4 regions of the Dehalobacter sp. DCA genome follow, and region 2 is predicted to be linked to each of the others. Evidence: riboswitches for the same ligand, from Rfam matches in the RefSeq annotation. Region 2 holds a riboswitch; each other region holds the start of a gene.
The links. A riboswitch is a leader RNA that binds a small molecule or an ion and turns the genes downstream of it on or off. The one in region 2 is predicted to bind cobalamin.
Positions count from the first base shown of each region.

Region 1: it holds a riboswitch for cobalamin, as region 2 does, so the genes downstream of both, cobT (nicotinate-nucleotide--dimethylbenzimidazole phosphoribosyltransferase) here and DHBDCA_RS03680 (cobyrinate a,c-diamide synthase) in region 2, are expected to answer to the same signal.
Region 3: it holds a riboswitch for cobalamin, as region 2 does, so the genes downstream of both, DHBDCA_RS12895 (ABC transporter substrate-binding protein) here and DHBDCA_RS03680 (cobyrinate a,c-diamide synthase) in region 2, are expected to answer to the same signal.
Region 4: it holds a riboswitch for cobalamin, as region 2 does, so the genes downstream of both, DHBDCA_RS05425 (zinc-dependent dehydrogenase) here and DHBDCA_RS03680 (cobyrinate a,c-diamide synthase) in region 2, are expected to answer to the same signal.

Region 1 is NC_018866.1:632,947-638,770, forward strand. It holds gene DHBDCA_RS03100 (FMN-binding glutamate synthase family protein) at 1-1,330, shown strand, start outside; gene DHBDCA_RS15380 (hypothetical protein) at 1,336-1,509, opposite strand; gene DHBDCA_RS03105 (hypothetical protein) at 1,526-2,380, opposite strand; gene DHBDCA_RS03110 (tetrahydromethanopterin S-methyltransferase subunit H family protein) at 2,590-3,543, opposite strand; cobalamin riboswitch at 3,705-3,881, shown strand; gene cobT (nicotinate-nucleotide--dimethylbenzimidazole phosphoribosyltransferase) at 3,985-5,103, shown strand; gene DHBDCA_RS03120 (accessory gene regulator B family protein) at 5,198-5,662, opposite strand.
Region 2 is NC_018866.1:776,285-782,108, reverse strand. It holds gene DHBDCA_RS03695 (class I SAM-dependent methyltransferase) at 1-463, shown strand, start outside; gene DHBDCA_RS03690 (ABC transporter permease) at 490-1,269, opposite strand; gene DHBDCA_RS03685 (ABC transporter ATP-binding protein) at 1,289-2,275, opposite strand; cobalamin riboswitch at 2,443-2,619, shown strand; gene DHBDCA_RS03680 (cobyrinate a,c-diamide synthase) at 2,835-4,205, shown strand; gene DHBDCA_RS03675 (bifunctional adenosylcobinamide kinase/adenosylcobinamide-phosphate guanylyltransferase) at 4,312-4,866, shown strand; gene DHBDCA_RS03670 (adenosylcobinamide-GDP ribazoletransferase) at 4,850-5,623, shown strand; gene DHBDCA_RS03665 (hypothetical protein) at 5,620-5,824, shown strand, end outside.
Region 3 is NC_018866.1:2,673,421-2,679,244, forward strand. It holds gene DHBDCA_RS12885 (SPFH domain-containing protein) at 1-679, shown strand, start outside; gene DHBDCA_RS15075 (hypothetical protein) at 703-867, shown strand; cobalamin riboswitch at 913-1,089, shown strand; gene DHBDCA_RS12895 (ABC transporter substrate-binding protein) at 1,208-2,125, shown strand; gene DHBDCA_RS12900 (FecCD family ABC transporter permease) at 2,140-3,189, shown strand; gene DHBDCA_RS12905 (heme ABC transporter ATP-binding protein) at 3,190-4,461, shown strand; gene DHBDCA_RS12910 (adenosylcobinamide amidohydrolase) at 4,463-5,659, shown strand.
Region 4 is NC_018866.1:1,158,035-1,163,858, forward strand. It holds gene DHBDCA_RS15695 (iron-containing alcohol dehydrogenase) at 1-124, opposite strand, end outside; gene DHBDCA_RS15700 (iron-containing alcohol dehydrogenase) at 90-455, opposite strand; gene fdhD (formate dehydrogenase accessory sulfurtransferase FdhD) at 589-1,452, opposite strand; gene DHBDCA_RS05415 (hypothetical protein) at 1,655-1,870, opposite strand; gene trpD (anthranilate phosphoribosyltransferase) at 1,870-2,994, opposite strand; gene DHBDCA_RS05425 (zinc-dependent dehydrogenase) at 3,080-4,123, opposite strand; cobalamin riboswitch at 4,218-4,418, opposite strand; gene DHBDCA_RS05430 (hypothetical protein) at 4,757-5,134, shown strand; gene DHBDCA_RS05435 (DUF2284 domain-containing protein) at 5,141-5,824, opposite strand, start outside.

The sequences.
Region 1 (5,824 bases), 140 kb from region 2:
AGCTTTAATAACTACCGGACCACTAACGCGTAAGTTAATTCAAAAAAATGTAGCAAAAGCAATTACTATTTTAACAACAGATGAATACGGTAAAAACGTCATGGAGCTATGGACTGCCATTCATCGGGCCGGTGTTCAAAACATTGTTGAAAACAACTTAAGGGCAACACAAGGGACAACGATCAACAGGCCAATTGGCAGTTCAAAAAGGTTTGACGGGTTCGATAACCTTATGTTTGTTCCACCTCAAATGACGATGCTCTCTAAATCAGGCGAGACCGCAGTTGATATGAAAGTGACACTGGGCCCTAAGTCAGCCAAGCCTCTTACAGTCAATATACCTCTTCTTATTTCTGGAATGGCTTATGGAATCGCTCTAAGCGAGCCCGCAAAAATAGCTTTAGCCAGGGGAGCAAAGCTAGCAGGGACAGCTACAAACTCCGGTGAAGGCCCCTATCTGAAAGAAGAACGCGACGAAGCGGATAAATATATTTTGCAAATTGCCAATTGGCCATGGGGCTTACGCACGGATCAAGAGATTGCCTCTGCGGACATGCTGGAAGTACATATTTCGCAAGGAGGGCAAAAAGGCGTCTTCTATGTAGCTCCGGATGAAATTAAAGGCAAAGCACGTAAACTCATGGGTTTATCCCGCAATCAAGGGATATCGGGTCTACCTGCTCCTCCCGGTGTACAAAGTGCCGCAGATTGGCCCATACTGGTCAATAACCTGCGTAATAAAGCGAATGGAATACCTATTGCTCTGAAATTAATGGCCACAGATAAAATTGAAGAAGATTTAGGTTTAGCTGTAGATGCAGGGTTTGATGTCATTGCCGTCGACGGAACGCAAGGCGGATCTCTTGTCTCCAACCCCACAATGCAGGATGACTTTGGAATTCCCAGTCTCCATGCGTTAGTTCGCGCGGTCCGTTACTTACAAAACCGCGGAGTTCGAGAGCAGATAAGTCTGATTGTCTCTGGCGGCTATTTTAATCCCGGAAACTGTTTAAAAGCACTAGCGCTTGGTGCCGATGCTATTTATCTGGGTACCGTCCCCTTATATGCCTTAGCCAACAAGCAGCATCAAAAAGTAATCCCCTGGGAACCTCCTACAGTCCTTGTTAGCTATGCATCGAAATATAACAAAAAGCTGAACATAAACTTAAGCGCTGAAAGAGTATCCAATGTCTTACGTTCTATGGCTGTTGAAATGGAACAAGCCATTCGTGGCTTGGGGAAAGCTTCTGTCAAAGAGCTAAACCCTAGCGACTTAGTGGCGCTTGATACGTTCTCTGCTGAATTAACAGGGGTAAAAAGAGCATATTAGTTTAATTATAAACCTAGAATTTGCCTGAATTCTTCTTTTAACTGTTTCTTAAACTGTAGATTCGGCTTCACGGTTACCTTATTTTCACGCAATTGAGGCAGAATCTTGAGGAACCCGTAGTCTTCTTTTTCAGCTGTTTCAATAATTTCCTTTACCTTATAAGATTTTCGCATATTCATTAATCCCCTCCCCCTCTTAAATATCTCGTTCACGATTAATTACCAATTCCTCATAGGCTTCGTTGTTATGACAGATGTTGTTCCAGATACTATCGATGATCATAGCATCGACCTGCTGAAACAGATACTTTTCGCTTTGAACGTAGATGATGGCGCATATCTCACTTCTAAAGAATAAGGGAACAGCCATGATTGATGCGTCGTCGCTGATCCTAAAGTCCTTATTAATAATCGATTCCTGAGCCAGCTCCTTTAATGTGGCTCTATTCACAATCGGTACTTTATTATATGAGGCAATCTCTTCAGATACAATCAGATAATTGCAGTGTGTCTTTCTAATAGTATATAGTTTAAATTGGATATTGATTACCTTTGTTATACTTTTAATAAAATATGGATCCGTAATTTCTTTTCCAATGTTTTTGATATCTTCAATCATTTCCATTATCGATGCGTTATTTAAGATTCTTAATATCCCCATCAAGGCAACACTGACTTCATTCAGCATGGCATTTTTAATAACGGCAGACTCAGACAATATAGCCTCCATGCTAAGCTCTCCGTAAGGTGTTTTAATGCCAATCGTTTTAAAACTTAGAAACGGCAGCTTAATCATTAATAACCATAATAAAATATATAAGACGATTCTTATCGCTTGAAATACGGGTGCTTGAAGAATTTGGGCAAAGACACCTAGATGATCTATATTTATCCCTACAGGATTGCTTAGAAATAACTCCTCACAGAAATAAAGGCCAATGAATACTGCGATCAGTGCGATGAATATCCCCCATATTTGTCTGGCATTTAACCGTTTTAGCTGATAAAGTGTTTTAGACAAAAACGTTTCAAATATGTCTTTTATAATCAAATTATTGCCCTCACTTTTATCCGATTACAGCAACAGTACCAATATATGGTAAGGTATAGTTAAAAATAACTCCTTGTGAAAAAGTAGAAATAATTTCTAATATATAAATATATAAACAGCTCCTTCCAGGCAGTATCCTCAACAGGATCCACTTCAGAAAGGAGCTGTTTGTCCTATACATTCACTTACAAAATTACGACAATTGTTTTTTATTTGGTTTTATCGAATTCTACCAGTTTCTGTGCAAAATCATAAAAATATTTATTCAACGGATGAGTAGGATTAGCCGGCAGCTCCTGGCTTTCGTCATAAGCCAAAGTTGAAACTATCATTGAAGCTGCCGCTACAGCAGGCAGTACGCTTGGAGCCGCTTTGATCGGACCATAAAATAAGAAATCGCTCCACAGGACGGCCGATACTGCATGCACTGCAGCATTCATGGCAGAAAAGCCTTCCCCACCCCATATCTCCCGGCTTTCTTTCCACATATACGTCCCATTAGCAGGAGCTGATCCAACCGGCCAACCGGTTTCCGCTTTGATTTGTTTGCCTGCCAGGGCTGAAAAAGAAATGGACGGAAGATTCATGACTGTCGTATCGATCAAGACCGAGGCAAAATCTTTCGCTCCAATGGCTGTCAGCATTTCACGGCATGCCTGTACCCTGCCGGAAGGAGTCTGGTTCGTTTCATCAAAGACCTGCAGGACCGCGTGTTTGATTCCCAATTCTTTTAATGCCGCTGCCTGGCCGATCATGTCTTTATCCCAGGGTGTAATGCTGTTATATAAAATTTTGTCCTGAATACCAAGACCGGCAGCATATTCTGCCGCATCAAGACGCGCTTTTTCGCCCCAAATGTCAATAGCAAAAGGGCGGTTGCTGATTGTAAGGTAAAAATCAATATATTCCTTCATCTCATCTGCGGAAACCGCTGTCATAGCTACTATGGCAGGTATCCCTGTCTGATCGGACAGCTCTTCCTGCCTGAGAATGTATGAACGGGCTTTTTCACGATCAAATTTCCTGTCACGGCGGCTTTCCAGAATACGGTCTCCATTATGAAACATTGAGGATATCAGCAGAGGCGGATTATCTCCAGGTTGGCCACCGATAATCATGTCACAGATACGGCAAACTTTTGGTGTTAAGTCATATTTAAACATTTTTTCTCCGATATCTCTTTGGATGATTTAGCAAATCGTATTATACCATAGATCATTACAAATAACCATTAATTAACAGCGATTGCCAGATTGAGTGATTATTTAAAAATTAATTTGACTTGACTTTATTTATGATTTTCGTTATCTTAATAGAAGTTGAATATATTTATACAATCTTAGGTGCCCCACTAAGGGGAGAATAGGAAAATCGGTCTAATCCGATACGGACCCACCACTGTATAGACGAGTCCCCGCTGATCCACTGGCGTATGCTGGGAAGGTGCGTTCAGGACGTTTGAGTCTGAGTCAGGAGGCCTGCCTAAGAGGTAAAAGTCTTTCCTGGGTAATGGAAAGCGGCGGTGATGACGGCAAAATCCCGACCACAAGAATATTTGTGGTGGGGTTTTATTTATTTTTAAATATTTAATTGGAGGTTTTTAAATGAGCAGCCTTACAAAATTTCATGGTTTGGAAAATCTGAAAAATGCGACTGAGCAGGAACTTGAAATTGCCTTGCAAGAACTGATGGGTGGAATCAAAGCGCTCAATCAGGAAGCCTTGGCAGGCATGAAAAGCCGTGTAGACGCGAAAATCAAGCCCCTCGGAAGCTTAGGTGTCTTAGAGGATATAGCACAACAGCTCGCAGGCATATTTGGCACCACGCATCCAAAAATCAATAAAAAAGCAGTCCTGCTTATGGCCGGAGATCATGGTGTTGTCGTCGAAGGCGTCAGTGCTGCACCTCAGGAAATCACGAAACAAATGTTCTATAGTTACCTGAATGGCGGTGCAGGTATCAATGTCCTCGCCCGGAATGCCGGAGCAGATGTTATCAGTACGGACATCGGCATTGCCACCCCGTTGGATGCTCCTGAGCTTATGGCCTACCGGGTTAAAAATGGAACAGACAATATGGCGAAAGGACCGGCAATGAGTCGTCAAGAGGCCATGCTTGCAATACTGACAGGTGCAAGAATTGCCGCCAATGCGATTGACTCTGGTGTTAATCTGTTAGCAACAGGTGAAGTCGGTATTGGCAATACAACACCGAGCGCCGCCTTGATCTCTGTGTTTACCGGTCACTCTGTTGAGGATGTTACCGGCCGCGGAACAGGCTTAAAAGATGATGCCCTGATTAATAAGCAAAACGTGATTAAATGCGCAATCGAAATTAATCAGTGTGACCCTGCCACGCCAATTGACACCCTGGCTAAAATCGGCGGACTCGAAATTGCTGCGCTCGTTGGAGCAATCCTCGAAGCTTCCTATCAACGTGTACCTATTATTCTCGACGGCATCATTTCATCTGCTGCAGCAATAACCGCAGCAAAACTGGCACCCCTGTCCACTTCCTATATGATTGCTTCTCATAGTTCAGAAGAGCTTGGACAGCATCTAGCGCTTCATCAGCTTGGGCTTAAACCCAAACTTGACTTCCATATGAGACTTGGAGAAGGCACAGGTGCCGCCCTGATGTTCCCGATGGTCGAGGCAGCCCTTAAAGTCGCTGATGAAATGGCCACATTTGAACAAGCTGCAGTTACCACCGGAGACTTCTAAAATCTGCAAAGAAAGATAAAAAAGACATGTACTAAATAATCCGTGCATGTCTTTTTTGCATAATCATCGATAATGGAAACTCTTGATAGTTTAATTAGATCCCAATCTTTTGCATCAGCTTGTCACTTGCTAATACAAAATTCTTGCCGATAGCTGTCTGCATAAACGCCTGAAAAAGAATTCCGAGGTTTGCAGGGATAAGGATCACTTCGATCAACGGATATACGTTAATTTGAGATGCGATCCATCTGGCAGCCAATGACAACCCGGTAAAGAAAACCATGGAAAAAAACAGACAGCGCCGGTAGCTGGAACAATGAGAACCGCCGGTAAACACCCGTAAAGCCAAAGCAGAAAACATTATCACGAGCGTATACACAATGGTACCGAATATTGCAGATACCCCTACGGTTAGAACTAATTCAATCATTACCCCAAGAAGCAAGGCTAAACCATATTCTATTTTCACTTTATGGACGGCGTCCATTTCTTGACCTTTTACCATACGATTTGTCAAATGATGTGCAACACCCTCGAGATCAAACAATTGTTCACCCATCCTCCAGTCTTTGTTTTGGAAAATGATAAGATCAATTACCTTTCTGTGGATAATGTAGAAAATATAGCCATCTAAATATAATTCTATGTACCTTTGGTATTTCCTGCTAAATTGTTTGTTGAAATTACATAATAGTCCTATATGAAATGGCAGCATATAAAA
Region 2 (5,824 bases):
ACTGTGGAAACAAAAATTCAGCCTGGTAACGGCGATTATGTCTCCCGGCATTGGGAGCAGGGAAAGCCTCGAAAAGATGATTGCGGCAAGCAGCAGGTACTGCTTTTTAAGTCATTTTATCGAACGGCACGACCCTATCAGTGACGAACTGAAACGTAGGTTTCTTCCACCCCATAAGGAAGATGTATACGGCAACAAAGGATTGTACTGCTGTTTCAATATTCTCTGGCTCAAAAAACTTTATCCTGAAATTACCTATATTGAGACAGCAAGGGAAAGTGTCCGCACATTGGATGAAGCGAACCGTCATTACATCACCAGACTTGGCATGAAGACAGATTTGACTGATGAGCAAAAAGCGGACATCAGGAATTATATCCAAAGCAAAGAAAAGAACGGGCTGATCAGAGAAACGGTCACAGGGAAGATTGCCTGTATTTATTGGAGAGTTGCAACCGTCTAGATCCCCAAAATCCAAAAAGAGTTCGTTTATTGAATAAGCTTCTTTTTTACCATGACCAGCGGGAAAGGCAACGTCAGCAGCGTAACGGCTAAGAGCCAGATGATATGGCCGATGATTGACGAAGTAACCTGTCCCAGAACCAGTGGACGCACCGTTTCAACTGCATGGTACAGCGGCGTCAGCCACGGAAGAAAACGAATGGCGGCGGGCAGGCTTTCAATCGGAAAAAAGATCCCGGCAAACAGGAACATTGGAGAAATCAGCAGCGTAAAGAAATAGCCGAAAGAGTCATAATTGGGAGCGAGACTCGTCCAAATTAAAGAGAGATTGGAAAAGATGACGGACATGAGGATCAGTGGGACAAAGATGAGCAGGGCATACGGGGAGCGGACGATGCCGAACAAAGCGACGACAATAGAGAAAACCGCACCGTAAAGAACGCCTTTGAACGTGCCGTACAGGATTTCGCCGAGGACGATGTCGTCCATGCTTACCGGCGTAACAACCATGCTGTGAAATATTTTTTCCTTGGACATCCGTGTATAGCTGTTGTAGGTCATTTCATAAGTCACAGCAAACATCGCTGAAGATGCGATCAGCCCCGGAGCCAGAAAATCAAGGTAGGAAAGCCCGTTGATCTGCGTAATATAAACGCCCAGACCAAAGCCCATGGCCCAGAGATAAAGCAGCGGCTCCAGAAAATTAAACATCAAATTGGCTTTCCAGGTTTTGCCGAAAACCTTCAGATTCCGCAGAAATACCTTGAAGGTCAGTACGGGATTAAGATCAGGTTTAACTATTTTCATCCTCTTATCCTCCATATCATCAGCGGTCTTCATATGATTTCTCAAACCCGCCACGGACACCATGAAGCGTTTCGCCGGTCAGTTTCAGAAAAACATCTTCGAGATTCGTCGGTCTCAGGCGCTGATAGCTGACAGGAAGGTGTTCACCGGCAATTCTTTGATTCAGGTTGTCAGCCATGGCTGGTCCGTTATCAGAATAGAGGACCAGATCATCACCAATTTGTTGAAAAGATTTCAGCCACTCAGAGCTCCAGTGCAGGAGCTTATTTTGCATATCCGGACTTACCCCGAGTTCCAGCGCATATTGCCCGACATGCTTATCAATAAGATCTTCCGGTACACCTTGCTCGAGAATTTTTCCCTGATTGATGATGATCAGTCGGTCGCAGAGATGACTGGCTTCTTCAAGATAGTGTGTTGTCAGCAGCATGGTCGTACCGCTTTCTTTTAATTGCCGCAGACGCTGCCAGACCATATGACGGGCGTATGGATCAAGCCCGGTGGTTGGCTCATCGAGAATCAATAGCTCCGGACGGTTGATCAACGCTCGTCCAATTGTCAGACGACGTTTCATGCCGCCGGACAGCTCGTCGACGACCGCATTGGCTTTACTTCGAAGATCCATAAAGTCCAGGATTTCAAAAGCCCGTTCCCTGGCTATACTACGCGGCAGACGATAATAGGAGGCATAGACCAGCAGGTTTTCCAGAACCGTCAGTTCCGGGTCAAGGTTGTCTTCCTGGGCAACAACACCGAGACGTGCTTTAATTTCCCGGGAATGCTCCGAAATATCCTGACCGAAAACCGTCAGATGGCCCTCTGTTCTCGGGGACAAGCCAAAAGCCATTCTGGCTAGGGACGTTTTGCCGGCGCCGTTTGGACCAAGAAGTCCAAAACACTCTCCTTGCCGGACAGTAAAAGAGATCGTGTCAACTGCAGTGAAATCTCCGAACCGTTTCGTCAGGTTTTGGGCTGAAATGATTTCGGTTGGAAGAGAATAAGACATGAGAGGGTACCTCCGTGGATTGCTGTTCTTTTTTCCTAGCGTATCAAAAGGAGGGAGGAAGAGCAAGGCCGTGTCTGTGAAAATATCAAATATCATGTAGGGAGAAGGCAAGGAGAAGGCTATATACTGTTCCGCAGATTGCGGGTGGACACGTTGTGCGTCTTCTGATATAATGTAATCGCTTAGGTTGCATCATTTTGCAATAATAGGGAAACAGGTGAAATACCTGTACGGTCCCGCCGCCGTAAGGTGGAGCAAATTCAAAGTTGCCACTGTTTACAATGGGAAGGCTGAATTTGCTTTGAAACCGAGTCGGAAGACCTGCCTGAGCCATTTTGCACTGTTTTCACGGAGGATGAAAGGTGTAGCATACGAATCGTGCAGAAGTGTTTTAGACTGTTTGCAGATTGTGTAAGTAAAACCTCTTCCAACCGCCGGTTAGAGAGGTTTTTTGATGTCCATGGATGGACGAATGCCGCGATGCCATGGACGGCAAGGAGCGGCGATGTCTACGGACCATCTCAGCTTTGATAGCTTCGATAGAAACGGAGAACAAGTCATGAAAGCAGTTATTCCACGTATTATGTTTGCTGCTGCAGGCAGCAGCAGCGGCAAGACCACAATTACTTGTGCGGTGTTACAAGCCCTTCTGGAGCAAGGAGTTAATCCTGCTGCGTTTAAATGTGGGCCGGACTATATTGATCCGATGTTTCATACCGAAGTCATTGGGACAAAATCACGGAATCTGGATTTGTTTATGCTATCGGAAGAGGTATGCCGGTATTTGCTGGTCAAGAATTCCGAACAGTCGCAAATCGCTGTTTTAGAAGGAGTAATGGGTTATTATGACGGGCTAGGCATTGGCAGTACCGTGGCAAGTTCTTACCATTTGGCTGCAGTAACGCAAACGCCTGTTATCCTTATTGTCAATTGTGCCGGTTCAGCAATCTCAATTGCAGCCTTGATCCAAGGCTTCTGCCATTTTAGACCGGACAACGGGATCAAGGGCGTTATTCTGAATAATCTTACACCTTCCCTATACCCGCAGTATAAGGAAATGATCGAAAAAGAGACGGATATCCAGGCGGTCGGTTACTTTCCGAAACTCAAAGAATGCGCGCTGGAAAGCAGGCATCTTGGATTAATTACAGCATCGGAAGTGGAAGACTTGCAGCAAAAAATGAAATTACTGGCCATACAGGCCAGAGAATCCATTGATCTGAAACAGCTGCTGCGTATTGCAGGCAGGGCCGCAGAAATAGACTATCATGAGGCCGGGATCGAGAGAATCTCTGCTGTTAAAGTCGCCGTAGCCAGAGATAAAGCCTTTTGTTTTTATTACCAGGACAGCCTCGACCTTTTGGAAACATTGGGAGCGGAACTGCAGTATTTTAGTCCGCTTGATGATCAAGCTGTACCGGAATGTGACGGACTGATTCTCGGCGGCGGTTATCCGGAATTATATACCGGACAGTTGGCCAGGAATACATCGATGCTGGCAAGCATCAGGCATGTTCTCTCCAATAATACTCCCTGTATAGCTGAGTGCGGCGGGTTCATGTATTTATTGGAACGTATTGCTGACAAGGACGGCAAACCTTATCCAATGGCAGGGTATTTAGAAGGGGATGCTGTACTGACGGATAAACTGAACCGTTTCGGTTATATTACACTGACGGCGCAAAAGGACAACTTGCTGTGCGACAAAGGCGGCAAGATCAATGCGCATGAATTTCATTACTCTGATTCGACGGCCAACGGCAGCAGTTTTACGGCAGTAAATTCATCCGGCAGCAAAACGTGGGACTGCATCCATGCCGATGAGAACCTCGTTGCCGGCTATCCCCACCTTCATCTCTGGGGGAATCCGGAGTTTGCCCGTTCGTTTATCCGGAAATGCCGCAGCTTTCGAACCGCTAGGATGGGTTAGTCAGGCGTGTATAAGCTGGAAAAGTTTGAATCGCTTGATGATCGATAGATGATAGATAATAAAAGATAAAGGGATATTTTTGTGAAAGGAAAGAGGCGGTGAGTAAATGTTGGCTTTGGTCAGCGGAGGCGTTGCCAGCGGAAAGTCTGAAATAGCAGAAAACTTAGCTGTCAGTTTGAATAAAGGAAAAATGGCCTATATTGCAACAATGGCTGCCTCAGATGAAGAGTGCTGCAACCGGGTGGTCAAGCACCGTCGAATGCGGGACGGCAAAGGGTTCGATACCTTTGAGTTTTCTTACGGACTTTTCGATAAGATCCCTGTTCTCAGCGGCTGCCATACCGCTTTACTCGAGTGCATGGGCAACCTGATTGCCAACGAAATGTATCTGCAGGAGCGCAGCCCACAGGATACCATTGACTGCATCATCAATGATATCCGGTTGCTATCGGTGACCGTACCGAACACCGTTATCGTAACCAGTACGATATTTGAGGATTTCAAAGCCTATGATGATTTTACAGCCGGCTATATCCGTGTACTGGCTGAAATAAATTCGGCAATTGCCGCTGCTGCAGATGTAGTGATTGAATCAGTCTGCGCGATCCCGCTTATCCATAAAGGAATGAAGGAGCTTTCCGGTTATGAAGATCTTGTTTGAATCGTTTGTTGCAGCCTTTTCGATGTTTTCTAAAATTCCGATGCCTCAAATCGACTGGAGCGAGAAGAATATGCGTTATTCTTTTATCTTCTTTCCTGTGGTCGGGGCTGTCATTGCCTTTGTTCTCTATTTCTTGTTTCTATTATTGGAATATTTCGGGTTCAGTCCCGTCTTTTTTGCTGCTGCAGCTGTGTTTATAAACGTCATGATCACTGGCGGGGTTCACCTCGACGGTTATTGTGACACGACAGATGCCCTGAATTCCCATAAGGACCAAGAGGAAAAGCTTCGAATCCTTAAGGATCCTAATGTTGGAGCGTTCGCGCTCATCTATACGTCAGTTATCCTGCTGCTGCAATTTGCGGCGTGGTATGAGACCTATCTGACACCGGACTTTTTCTTTCTCGTTCTTGTTTCGTTTGTCCTGTCACGGTCGATGGCCGCTTTGGCAGTCGTCTGCTTTCCGTGTGTCAGAAAAACAGGACTTGCTTCAATCTTTGCAGGTTATGCCTCGAAGAAAACGGTAAGAACCATCATTTGCTTGATTGCTTTATTATGTGTTGCAGCAATGTTGTACGTGAGTATGATTGTCGGAAGCATTGCAGTTCTATTTATTGTGCTGTCCTTTTACTTATTTTACCTGATGGCCCAAAAGTATTTTGGGGGTATAACCGGTGATCTGGCAGGCTTTTATATTGTGGTAAGTGAAACAGGAATACTCCTAATTTCAGCAATAGCAGGAGGCGTTATGCTATGATTTTGGTGATCGGAGGCGGCAGTCAGGGGAAATTGGAATTTGTCAGGAGCAGATGGGATATCGCTTCGGCAAACATTACGGACGGAGGGACTTGCACCTTCGAAGAGGCTTTTCAGCATCCGGTGCTTGACCATCTGCATCTGCTGATCAGACGTTTGCAGGAAGCCGGCCTTGATGCCCGGAAATTTATCGCTGACGGAA
Region 3 (5,824 bases), 1.2 Mb from region 2:
GCCGAATCAAGCCAAAGTACTGACATTTTTCGGCAGCTATATTGGCAGTATCCGCGAACCCGGTATCTGGATGACGGTTCCGTTCGTTGCCGCAAAAAAGATTTCCCTAAAAGTCCGCAACTTCAACAGTGAGCGTTTGAAAGTCAATGATGTCGACGGCAATCCGATTGAAATTGCTGCGGTTGTCGTGATCAAAGTGGTGGACTCTGCTAAAGCTGTATTTGATGTGGACAATTATGAACAGTTTGTAGAAATCCAAAGTGAGACAGCATTGCGCCATGTTGCAACTAAATATCCTTATGACAATTATGAAGAAGGTGACGTTTCCTTAAGGGGCAACACCGAGGAAGTAGCCGAAGAAATTGCGAAGGAACTTCAGGAGCGCCTTACACTTGCCGGCGTGGAAGTAATTGAAGCCCGCCTGACCCACCTGGCCTATGCCACCGAGATTGCAAGCGCTATGCTTCAGAGGCAACAGGCCAACGCAATCCTGGCTGCCCGTCAGAAAATTGTGGAAGGTGCTGTCGGAATGGCCCAGATGGCCATTCAGCAGTTGGAAAACAGCGGGACAATTGAACTTGACGACGAACGCAAGATGGCAATGATCAACAATCTACTTGTGGCAATTGTCTCCGACCGTTCAGCCCAGCCAGTACTCAATACCGGCACCCTATATTAAAGAACGTCGGCAGGAGCAGGATAATGGCAGACAAGAAGAACTTTCCGCTGCGTATCGATCCAAGGCTATTCAGCATTATTGAAGAATGGGCGTCCGACGAATTCCGGAGCGTCAACGCTCACATTGAATATCTCCTGCGGGAAAGCGTCCGAAAAGCCGGAAGGATTCCTAAAAAAAAATCAGATTGACAAAAAGTGCCTTCTATGCAATATTGTTAGCGTAGGGAAATGAGAAATGAATGATTAATCCCAGGTGCCTCAGGATAAGGATAATAGGGAAGACCGGGAAACCGGCGCGGACCCACCACTGTATGCGGAGACGAATTCCGAATGCCACTGGATATGATCTGGGAAGGCCGGGAGGAGAATGACCCGTAAGCCAGGAGACCTGCCTAGGATTGGGAAGATGATGTAATGGTAAGAACACTTCCTTCAATGATTAAATGACTTAGAATGGGAAAGTCTCTTAGAATATAAGAGACTTTTATTTTGTTTTATTAAAATGAATCGAAACAAAGGAGAAATGATTATGAAGAAGAAACCAATTGCACTGCTGTTGATTCTGCCCCTGGTGCTTACCCTGGCCCTTGGGCTGGCCACAGGCTGTTCATCGCAAAATGAGCAAGCCTTGAAGGGAAAAACATTTACAGACACGATGGGCAGACAGATCACCCTTGACGCGTACCCCCAGAAAATTATTTCTTTAGCCCCTGCTATTACTGAAATACTTTTTGCCATTGGCCTTGATCAGGAAATTATCGGTGTAACCGATTACTGTGATTATCCCGAGCAAGCGTTGACTAAAGAAAAAATGGGCGGATTTAAGAACCCGAATCTGGAAACGATTGTCGCTGCCGAGCCCGATATGGTCTTTATTGCCGCCGGCGTGCAGGAAGATGTCATCAAGAAGCTTGAAGAGCTGAAGGTGACGGTTGTTGTACTCGACGCCGATACGATCGATCAGGTTATCAGCAATATCGAATTGGCCGGTTCTCTGACCGGTAAGGAAGCAGAAGCCAAGAAAGTCACTGCAGATATGAGAACCAGAATGACAAATATAACCTCCAAACTCAAAGACGTCGCCAAACCGACTGTATTTGTGGAAATTTGGGACGATCCTCTGATGTCGGCCGGTTCAACCAGTTTTGTCAATAACCTTATCGAAGTTGCCGGAGGCGTCAATATTGCTGCCGGCAATACTGAAAAATTTTATAATTACAGCATGGAAAGTCTGCTCCAAGCCGATCCAAATTATTACATCATCAATACTCATGCCCATACCCCAGCTGATATTCAAAACAGGACCGGCTATGAAGTCTTAAGTGCGGTGAAAGACAACAAGGTATATGCAGTCGACGACAACCTAATCAGCCGCTCAGGCCCAAGAGTCATTGACGGTCTGGAGCAAATCGCAAAAATTATTCATCCTGAAATTTTTGGAAATTAACGGTGCTATTAATCATGGATGTTTTAAAAAACCGGAAAAGTTGGAAGTACCTGCTGATCTGCTTCACCTTGTTTTTGATTGCTGTGGGCATTTTTTGCACAACGGTTGGCTCAGCAGATATTTCGTTTAAAGAGAGCGCCGGAATTATCATGAGCAAAGTACCTTTATTGAATCACTGGTTTCATGCCGAAGACTATCCCCATGTCCATCAAACGATTATCTGGTCTCTGCGTGTTCCGAGGATCATTCTGGCAGCTTTGGTTGGCGGAGCTCTGGGCGTCATCGGAGGTACCCTGCAGGGTTTTTTTAAAAACCCGATGGCCGATCCTTACGTAATGGGTGTATCCTCCGGAGCAGGTTTGGGTGCGACGGTCGCCATCATTACCGGAGCAGGCGGTCTCCTGGGCATGATCGAAATTCCTGTTTTCAGTTTTATCGGTGCTTTTCTGACAACCTGGATCGTCTACTCCCTAGCCAAAGTCGGGAAAAAAGTCGTTGTCACGACACTGCTGCTGGCAGGGGTCGCACTCAGTGCGTTTCTGTCAGCAGTCATGTCTTTTCTGATGGTTTTGAATACGGATGATATCGATAAAATTTATCTATGGCTCATGGGCAGTTTTGCCAACAAGAGCTGGGAGCATATCCAACTTGCCGCACCGTTTATCATTATTGGCGTGATTGTCTTATTCGCTTTAGCAAAGGAAATGAATGCGATGGTATTTGGCGACAGTACCGCCCAGCATCTTGGCATCAATCTTGGGAAACTGCAAATCATTCTGCTGATGGCCACCTCCCTGACAACAGCGGGAGCCGTGGCATCCTGCGGCTCCATTGGTTTTGTCGGACTAATCGTTCCACATATTGTCAGGATTATGGTTGGTCCGGATCACCGGGTCCTGCTTCCACTCTCCTTTCTGGTGGGTGGGACCTTTTTGGTGATTACCGATACGATTGCCAGGACATGCCTGGGTTCACAGGAAATCCCTGTTGGTGTCATCACTGCGCTTTTTGGCGGACCCTTCTTCATCTATCTGCTGAAGAAAAAGAAAGAGAGAGTAATATAAGTGGATTCTTCAATCATCGCCAGCAACCTTACATTCGCCTATGGCAGTAAAAATATTCTGGAAGACTTAAGTCTGGAAATCAGCAAGGGCAGTTTTGTGTCCATCATCGGCCCCAACGGGTCCGGCAAGTCTACCCTGCTGAAAAATATTACCGCAGAAATTACTCCCCAAAAGGGAGTTGTCCTGCTCGATGATCAGAATATTTTTAAGATTAGGAAAAAAGATCTTGCCAAAACGATTGCAGTGGTCCCCCAGGATACCGGAGGGGATTTTGCTTTTTCTGTCATGGAGACGGTACTGATGGGCAGAATGCCCCATCAAAAGAGATTTGAGGGCGATTCTGAAAAGGATATGGAGATTGCTCAATGGGCGATGGAACTGACAAACGTTTGGCATTTGAGGGACCGTTCTGTGAACGAACTAAGCGGAGGCGAGCGGCAAAGGGTCATTGTGGCGAGAGCCTTAACTCAGGAACCCAAAGTGCTGCTGCTTGATGAACCCACCTCTCATTTAGATATCCAGCACCAATACGAATTACTGGAGCTTCTGGATCGTTTGAATAAGACCAAAGGCCTGACCGTGATTACTGTTTTGCACGATCTTAACCTTGCTGCCCAGTTCAGCCATAAAATCATTCTTCTCGATAAAGGCAGAATTGTGGCTTATGGCAGTCCTGTTGAAGTGCTGACCGCCCGGAAGATCCGGGACAGCTACCATATCGAAGTTGCGATTACTACGAATGAAATCACCGGACGCTTTAATATTATTCCGTTAAGTAAAAAGAAGGACCGAAGTGAGGCTGCCAGGGATGTACGTATCCATTTACTCTGCGGCGGCGGAAGCGGTGTCTATCTGATGGAACAGTTGGTTCAAGCCGGTTATCAGGTGAGCTGCGGCGTCCTGAATGTTGGAGATTCGGACTGGAAAAAAGCCAAAGAGCTTGGCATTGCCGTATCAGAAGAAGCTCCTTTTGCCCCCATCTCCGCCGAAGCGTTTAACATGAACGAAGACCTTCTAAACGAAGCGGACTTGATCATTGTTTTGTCTGTCCCTTTCGGGTACGGGAACATCGTCAATTTAGAACAAGTTTCAGCGGCTTTACACCTTAAAAACAAAAAAGTAATGATTGTGGAACCTGAATCGGAACAGTGGGATTACACAGGAGATTTTACCGGTGGCAAAGCTGACAGCCTTCTCACCGGCATGTTACAGCATGGTGCAGAGAAGTTCGAAAGCATCCGGGAACTATTAGGTAGGATCGGAGGAAAATGATTTGCTTCTGTGGACTTACGAAACAGGTGATACCGTTGAGCGCTATAAAGACAGTATCATTATTTCTTTCAAGGACGACCGCAAGGTTCTGAGTACCGCCCATTTGAACGGCGGCTACCGTGAAAACCTGAAATTTGTTTTTAACCACGATATTAATTCCGGAATGGGCTTAACATGTGACATCACTCCAGCCGTCTATGAGGAACATATGAAGTTGATTGCCACGGAATTGGGTCTTGATCCTGAAGCCTCCGCAGGCCTGCTAACGGCCGCTGCCATGAACAATGTGACCATTCAGACTGCAAGCTACGAAGATCTGACCGTCACCGCAGTGGTAACCGGCGGCGTCGAAATGAACGGCGGCCGGATCGGTGATCCAGCTTTCTTCCATGAACGGCAGGGGGAAACGGTAAACATTCCGGCTGGAACGATTAATATTCTGCTGTATATCAATGCCGATCTTCCGGAAGAGACCCTGACCCGAGCACTTGTGACCTGTACAGAAGCCAAAACGGCTGCCCTGCAGGAGCTTATGGCCGGCAGCTGTTATTCCAGAGGCATCGCCACAGGATCAGGCACAGACGGGACGGTCATCATCTGCAACAGCAAGTCTGGCTCCCGGCTTTTCTATGCCGGCAAACACAGCAAATTGGGAGAACTGATTGGAATTACCGTCAAACAGGCTTTGAAAGAGGCTCTTTTCCTGCAGACCGGTCTTTGTCCGGAATACCAATTCAGTCTGTTGAACCGCCTGAAAAGATTCGGTATCAATGAAGAAACCCTCTGGCAGGAATACCAGAAGGGCATCGGTGTCCTGGAATGTCAAGGATCTACGTCTCGAACGGGAGTTCCGAATCAAGCGGAATCGAGAAAACTAGGATCGCTGGATAAGCAAAAGTTCCTGAACAGGTTAATAAAGATAGAACGCGAAGAGGAACTGGTGGTCCTCACTACGCTCTATGCCCATCTGATGGATCAATTGGACTGGCAGTTATTATCACCTGCCCAGGCTGCCTCCGAAGGCAAAATCATCATTGAACGTCTCAAGAGAAGTTATGATTTACCGGAGGATTTCCTGCATGATCCTTTGAATGATTTCTTAATTTTCTGCAGCTCCATTGACGATGCCATACTGGAAATGTCCCATTGCTTTGCAGTGCTAACAGTAAGGATCATTGCTGCAGCGAAGATCGACTAGAACAGTATCCTCAAATTGTTGTTTTTTCATTTTGTATATTACATTACCATTATGTGAGGGTAAGTCTGTGAGCCACAATACCGCTTTTCGGCTATTGCGCCATCCTTGGCGCAAAAAGCCGCGCTGCGCTATCCTGCTCCGCTCACAGCGAACTGTGTCCCCCAG
Region 4 (5,824 bases), 380 kb from region 2:
TATTCAACTGCTCCGCAATCCTTCGGAAACGGTTAGGTACAGCATCAAAATTAATGTCGATAACATGCTCGAGCAGGATACTGTTGCACTTACCATGCGGCAAATTGAAAAATCTTGACTTCATCGACACCTTCATAATCCAGAATATTTCCGCCGTTGGCTACCAGTATGCTGATGCACTTCGCGCAATCCATGACACTGCCGCCGCCGATAGCAATAATCAGATCACAATCCCGGTCCAGAAAGGCTTTGCTCCCCAACATCGCTTCATAGTCTTTGGGGTTTTCAGTAACGTCATCAAAAACAACATAGGGGACTTTAATGGTTTCAAGGGTTTCCGTATACCAATTCTGATTACGAATCCTATTGTCCATAACAATCATCGGTTTTTTTGTTCCAAAATGAGAGATATACCGGCCAACTAATCGTCTTGCATCAAGGCCGGTAATGCATATTTATTTCCAAAAAGAGTTTCTCAAATTAGAACAATTCAACTATTTTTACCTTATCAGAATATTTCAATAATTTAAACATTCTGTCATTTCAAAGGATTTGTATACTATTTCTACATAAGTTAAGAAATTCCTACTATTCGACAAATTTTTTCAAAATATGCGCGGCCTTAGATTCGGCTGTCGGAGTGTCAGCCAGCCTTTCCGGGCAGGCATAAACAGTGCCTTTGCCTCCTCTGACATAGCCAAGAAGTGTAATGTTATATTCCCGGGCAAGCCTGATGGTCGCTGTTGTGGGCGTCGATTTGGAAACTACCACGGGTGCTCCAAGCCTGATCATTTTCATAAGCATTTCCGAAGTAAGTCTGCCGCTGATAAAAACCATGCCTTTTGCGGCTAGCTCCATCTTGTTTGCCTTCATCAGTATTCCTGTCATTTTATCGAAGCAGTTGTGCCGGCCAATGTCTTCATTTAGCACTTCAAATCCGTCAACGTAAAATAAGACACTGTGGACGCCTCCAATCGTATGAAAGATCTCAGACTGCTCAATGAACTTATCCATGATTGTCAAGATATTTCCTGCGGAAAAAGTGGATTTGTTCGTGCTGACGGCGTACTGCGTCTTTTTCAGCGGATTAATGTAGGTATAACACTTGCCACAGCCGGAAGTGATGCTTCTCAGACTTTCGCGTCTGTCAATAACGATTCCTTCTCTAAGTTCAATCAGCACTGCCAACATTTTCTCATTGTATTCGATGCTTTCGATATCTTCATAAGAACCAATAACACCCTCATTATATAGAAAACCCAGGGCCAACTCCTCGTGATGCCGGTTCAGACAGAGAACGGAAACTAGCTCCTGTCCATTGACTATCATTTTAAGGGACACTTCGGCGATAACCTTTCTCACCGCTTCTTTCATCACAATGGCATCATTTTCTCTTTGGATTTCTACTACCTCAAATTCTTCGTAGACGATTCCTTCGTCAGCAGCATTCATTATTTACCCTCCAAGCAGCAATATTGCATTTGTATCCTCCAACAGTATCGGAGTTGGTCTTTCTTACCTGCAGCGATCTCCTGGCTGAAAGCCCCACCCTATTTTACCACAAAATAAGATTTACTGAAATTAATGGGGCATGATTCAAACGAACCATACCCCCACCACGAAAGATCTAATTATTTATCTGCGGCCGGAAGTTTCAAAAACCCTTTACACAATTGCCTTCTGTTACCTGAAGCTCAATAACAAATATCTTACAGCAGCCTGCCTGGGCTGCTTTTTCCGCCAGCTTATCCAGTGCATCCAGCCCTATTTCGGTTACGACCGTTGCTTTTTCCAGATCCACACATTGACAGCCGGTTTCTGTCCTTTTGAGATAGCCCTGGTCACATTTTAACGCGTAGAGTTTCATCATTAGATCTGCCCCAGAAGCTGATTGAGTTTCCCTGATCCGGCAGTCGGATCAGTATTTTGGGCCCCGACCCATTCCTTGAGCTTCCGGATTGCCTGGCCGTTTTGAATGATTTCTCCGGCCAGTCGGACACCCTCTGCAATCGTTGGGGCTTTGTCCATTAAATAGAGGATTAAGGCTGCATTCAGACATACAATATCCGTACACGCCTCCGTTCCTCTACCGGACAGGATGGACAGCAGACGCAGCGCTTCCTGCCTGCGATTCCCGGAAGGGCTTAACTCCTTTTTATCAGGTCTTCTGATTCCGAATTCTTCCGGGGTAAGTGTGTATTGAACAATTTCGCCGCTCTCTTTTAACTCAGCCACATACGTTTCCCCCAAGGTAGAAGCCTCATCCATCCCTTTGGGGCCATTTTGATCCGACCCAAAGACAACCAGCGCACGTTTGAATCCTATCTCCTTCATAACCTTGGTAACCGGCACTACCAATTCCCGGTCATACACTCCTCGGACAGCATATTGAGGGGCGGCGGGATTAGCCAGGGAAGCAGCTATGTTTAAAGTGGTCCCGAATGCAATCTGCGACAAAATCCGTCCCAGTGCTTTGGGATGAACCTGCGGACTCATGCCATTAAAAATTCCGATGCCGGTCTTTTCGATACTGCCCTTGACAATATCCGGCGTACATTCCATATCGATGCCTACTTCCTCCAAAACGTCAATTGTTCCGCAGGACGAGGTAATCGCACGGGATCCGTGTTTGGCCATCATGATCCCAGCGGCGGCAGCAATGATCGCTGCAGCAGTACTGATATTAAATGTTTTAACGGTATCCATACCCGTACCGCTGTTTTCAACAAGGCATCCGCGGACATCAGGCACCACTTTCACCGTATCAAGTTCATAAATAGCTTCCCAACTTCCGGCGATCTCTTCAGCGGTTTCTCCTTTCGCTGTCAGCGCGGACAAAAATGCACCCTGCTGCAGATCCGGCTGCTGATTCGTCAGTACCTGAACAAACATTGCTTTGGCCTTATCTCTGGATAAATTCTGTTTGCCAATCAATTGGGTAATTCCTGCTCCAAATTCTTTTAAATCCATGGTCATCACGCTCATTTTTCTCATTTCTCCTTTATTCTTTATTCGTTTAGAATCTTAACGCTATTCATTTGCTTGCAGTTTACGTTTTTATATTTTTAGAATTTTTTTCTCATAATGTTAAGTCGATAATTGTATTAGTATCTTCCCTCTTTGCTACCTTTTCGATCCCCTGGACAAGGTCGGAAAGAGGCAATGCACATGTTGTCATATCGTTTACTTTGATCATGCCGGCAGCCAGCAAATCCAGTGCTTCCCGGTTGTGCAGCGACGAGCAGCCGTAGGCGCCATACACGAAAAGTTCTTTGTAATGGATCAGATTCAAATCAATAGCCGGAACACTTTCGCTCAAGACCATTCCGCTGAAGAAACAAAAGCGTCCTCTCTTCCCCAGTACGTTCAGGCTATCAGCCATCGTCTGAGGATCAGGGCAGCAGGGGATAGCTAAATCGGCACCCTTTCCTTCCGTCAACGTCAGGATTCTGCTGACGGCATTTTCACCGGTAGGGTTAATCCATTCATCAAAATCATTTTTGGCTGCCTCGATTCTTTCTTCTCTCTTTTCGACAAGGATGATCCTGCCCGCGCCTCTTTTTCTCGCCAATTTGGCATTTAAGATCCCCAGCGGCCCTGCCCCGAAGATCACAACCTGATCTCCGAGCCCGATCCCAGCACTTTCCTGCATATTCACACAGCAGGCCAGAGGCTCCGTCAAGGCAGCTTCGTAGAAGGTCAGGGTCTCCGGTATCTTATTCAAGACACCGTTCTTTACCCCATTTTCTGGCACCAATACATATTCTGCGAATCCCCCGTCATAATGGAAACCCATGATTTTAATATCATCACAAAGATGATGCATTCCCATCTGACAAAACCGGCATGTCCCGCAGGGCAGTCCGGGCGCAACTTGAACGCGATCTCCGGGCTTGACACAAGTCACTTCCCTTCCAGTTTCGGCCACTACTCCGGTGATTTCATGACCAAGGACCCGCGGCAGGTGCAAATCACGTTGCCCAATCTGATACGCTTTTAGATCAGTCCGACAGATCCCACAGGCCATCACTTTTACCAGCACATCCCCCTTCCTGCATTCTGGCTGGGCCACATTCGTTATTCTGATCTTTTGGATTTCCTCCAGGCGAGCAGCCTTCATCATCCCGACCTCCGTTATGCGAATTTGGCACACGACATAAAAAAACCCACACCCTATCATAGGCGTGGATTTACCGTCTCCTCACCGGCCAAATCTTTTGGCCACATTAATTAAAGGCAGGTCTCCTGACTCCGTCTCATTGCCTGCCTATCCCTTCCCCGTTTTATCTGGGTGGTTTGATAGGAGCTCAACGTTACAGTGGTGGGTCCGTCCGGGAATCTCACCCGGTTCCCTATTCTCCCCAAGTTTGTACCATGTCTTCACAAACACTTGGGACACCTAGAATTAATTCTTTTTAAAATTATAAACAGTACTGGAGGATATTGTCAAGCAATAATCTTCGTAATGCTATTCTTACGACAGGCATATCCCCGTTATCCTGAGAGCTAAAAACAATTGTTCTGCTCATATCGATCGTGGAATCAGCGTCTGTACATGCGTAGACAATTCAAACAGATTTCAGTATATTTGCAAGGCATTTTATCAATAATAGAATAGACTTATGAAAGACTTCTTTCAGTACAAACATCAAGACATTGAGTCAGTCAGGTGGTGGAATAAAATCTGGATACGGACGGAATCATCGCCAAGCTCAACTGGTTTTACAGCCTGGAACTGAACCAGGTTGATCTTTATATGGCTCAAAGTAAATTGGTCGAAGATATCTATATCAGCAAAGTATTGGAACGATCATCTTATATTGAACAGCAGCATGTCGATAATATTGCTGCCCAAATACGAAAATATGGTAGCGAACCGACCATTTTTGGGGATATTGTTTCCCCGCTTCTGGGAAAAACAGCCGGGAATATTACGGCTGCGTTTGGAATTGTCCCCCTGTTAAAAGCCGATATTCTTCTGGAGAGGAAAGCAATGAGTGATTATAAAGACTTGATTTTGAAAATCGGAAAAGATCATGAGTTATTTTCTGTCCTGTGGGCCAATCTCATTGATGAAGATCTGCACACGGCCTGGTTCTCAAATAAGGTTCAGGAACTGGAGGCTTGCCGTTAAGCTAATCTATTCCAGAAGCAATAATCCAAAGTATTTGACAAATTCATTTTTGTCTTTTAAGGTCCGCATTGTAAAGCCTTGTTTGGCAACCGTGGCAAAAACATCCATACCGGCGCTCTCCATAGAAGGGCGCGTAGCCGTACATTTTTTTGGCGGTGCAGGCTGTTTGCACTCGCTGCAAAGATGGCATGGTCCCGCCCAAAAAGCAAAAGCTTTATAAAATCCCTGCTTAAAAGCGGCCTTCTCAGCATCCAGCATGACACGTTGAAACATGCGGGTCGGCGGCTGGCCTTCAATCAGAAAAGCTTTAGTATAGCCGTCTAATTTTACGCTTGTTTCCTCATAGGAAGGGCTGTTTGGGGGACAGCATTTTTCCCCATAACTGGAGCATCCGTAGCGGCAATGATCTTTTGCCCAATGGGCCGTAACAACATCCTGAGGATGAATCAGCGTGACAGACTGGACCGGCAGCCTTTTTAACTTTGCACGAAGCTGTGCTTCAGCTGATATCGCAAGTTCCTGTAATTTGTTCTTATTCTTGGATGCAAAAATCACCGAAATATCCCTGGTAAGTTGTAATAAAGGTGTTTGCATCATCTGCTTTCTCTCAAAGAATGCAGTAACATCCTTTGCCGCTAGGGCGTTAACCGAAAACATGGAACTATCTTTTTTGAGGTAAGCTTGATACGA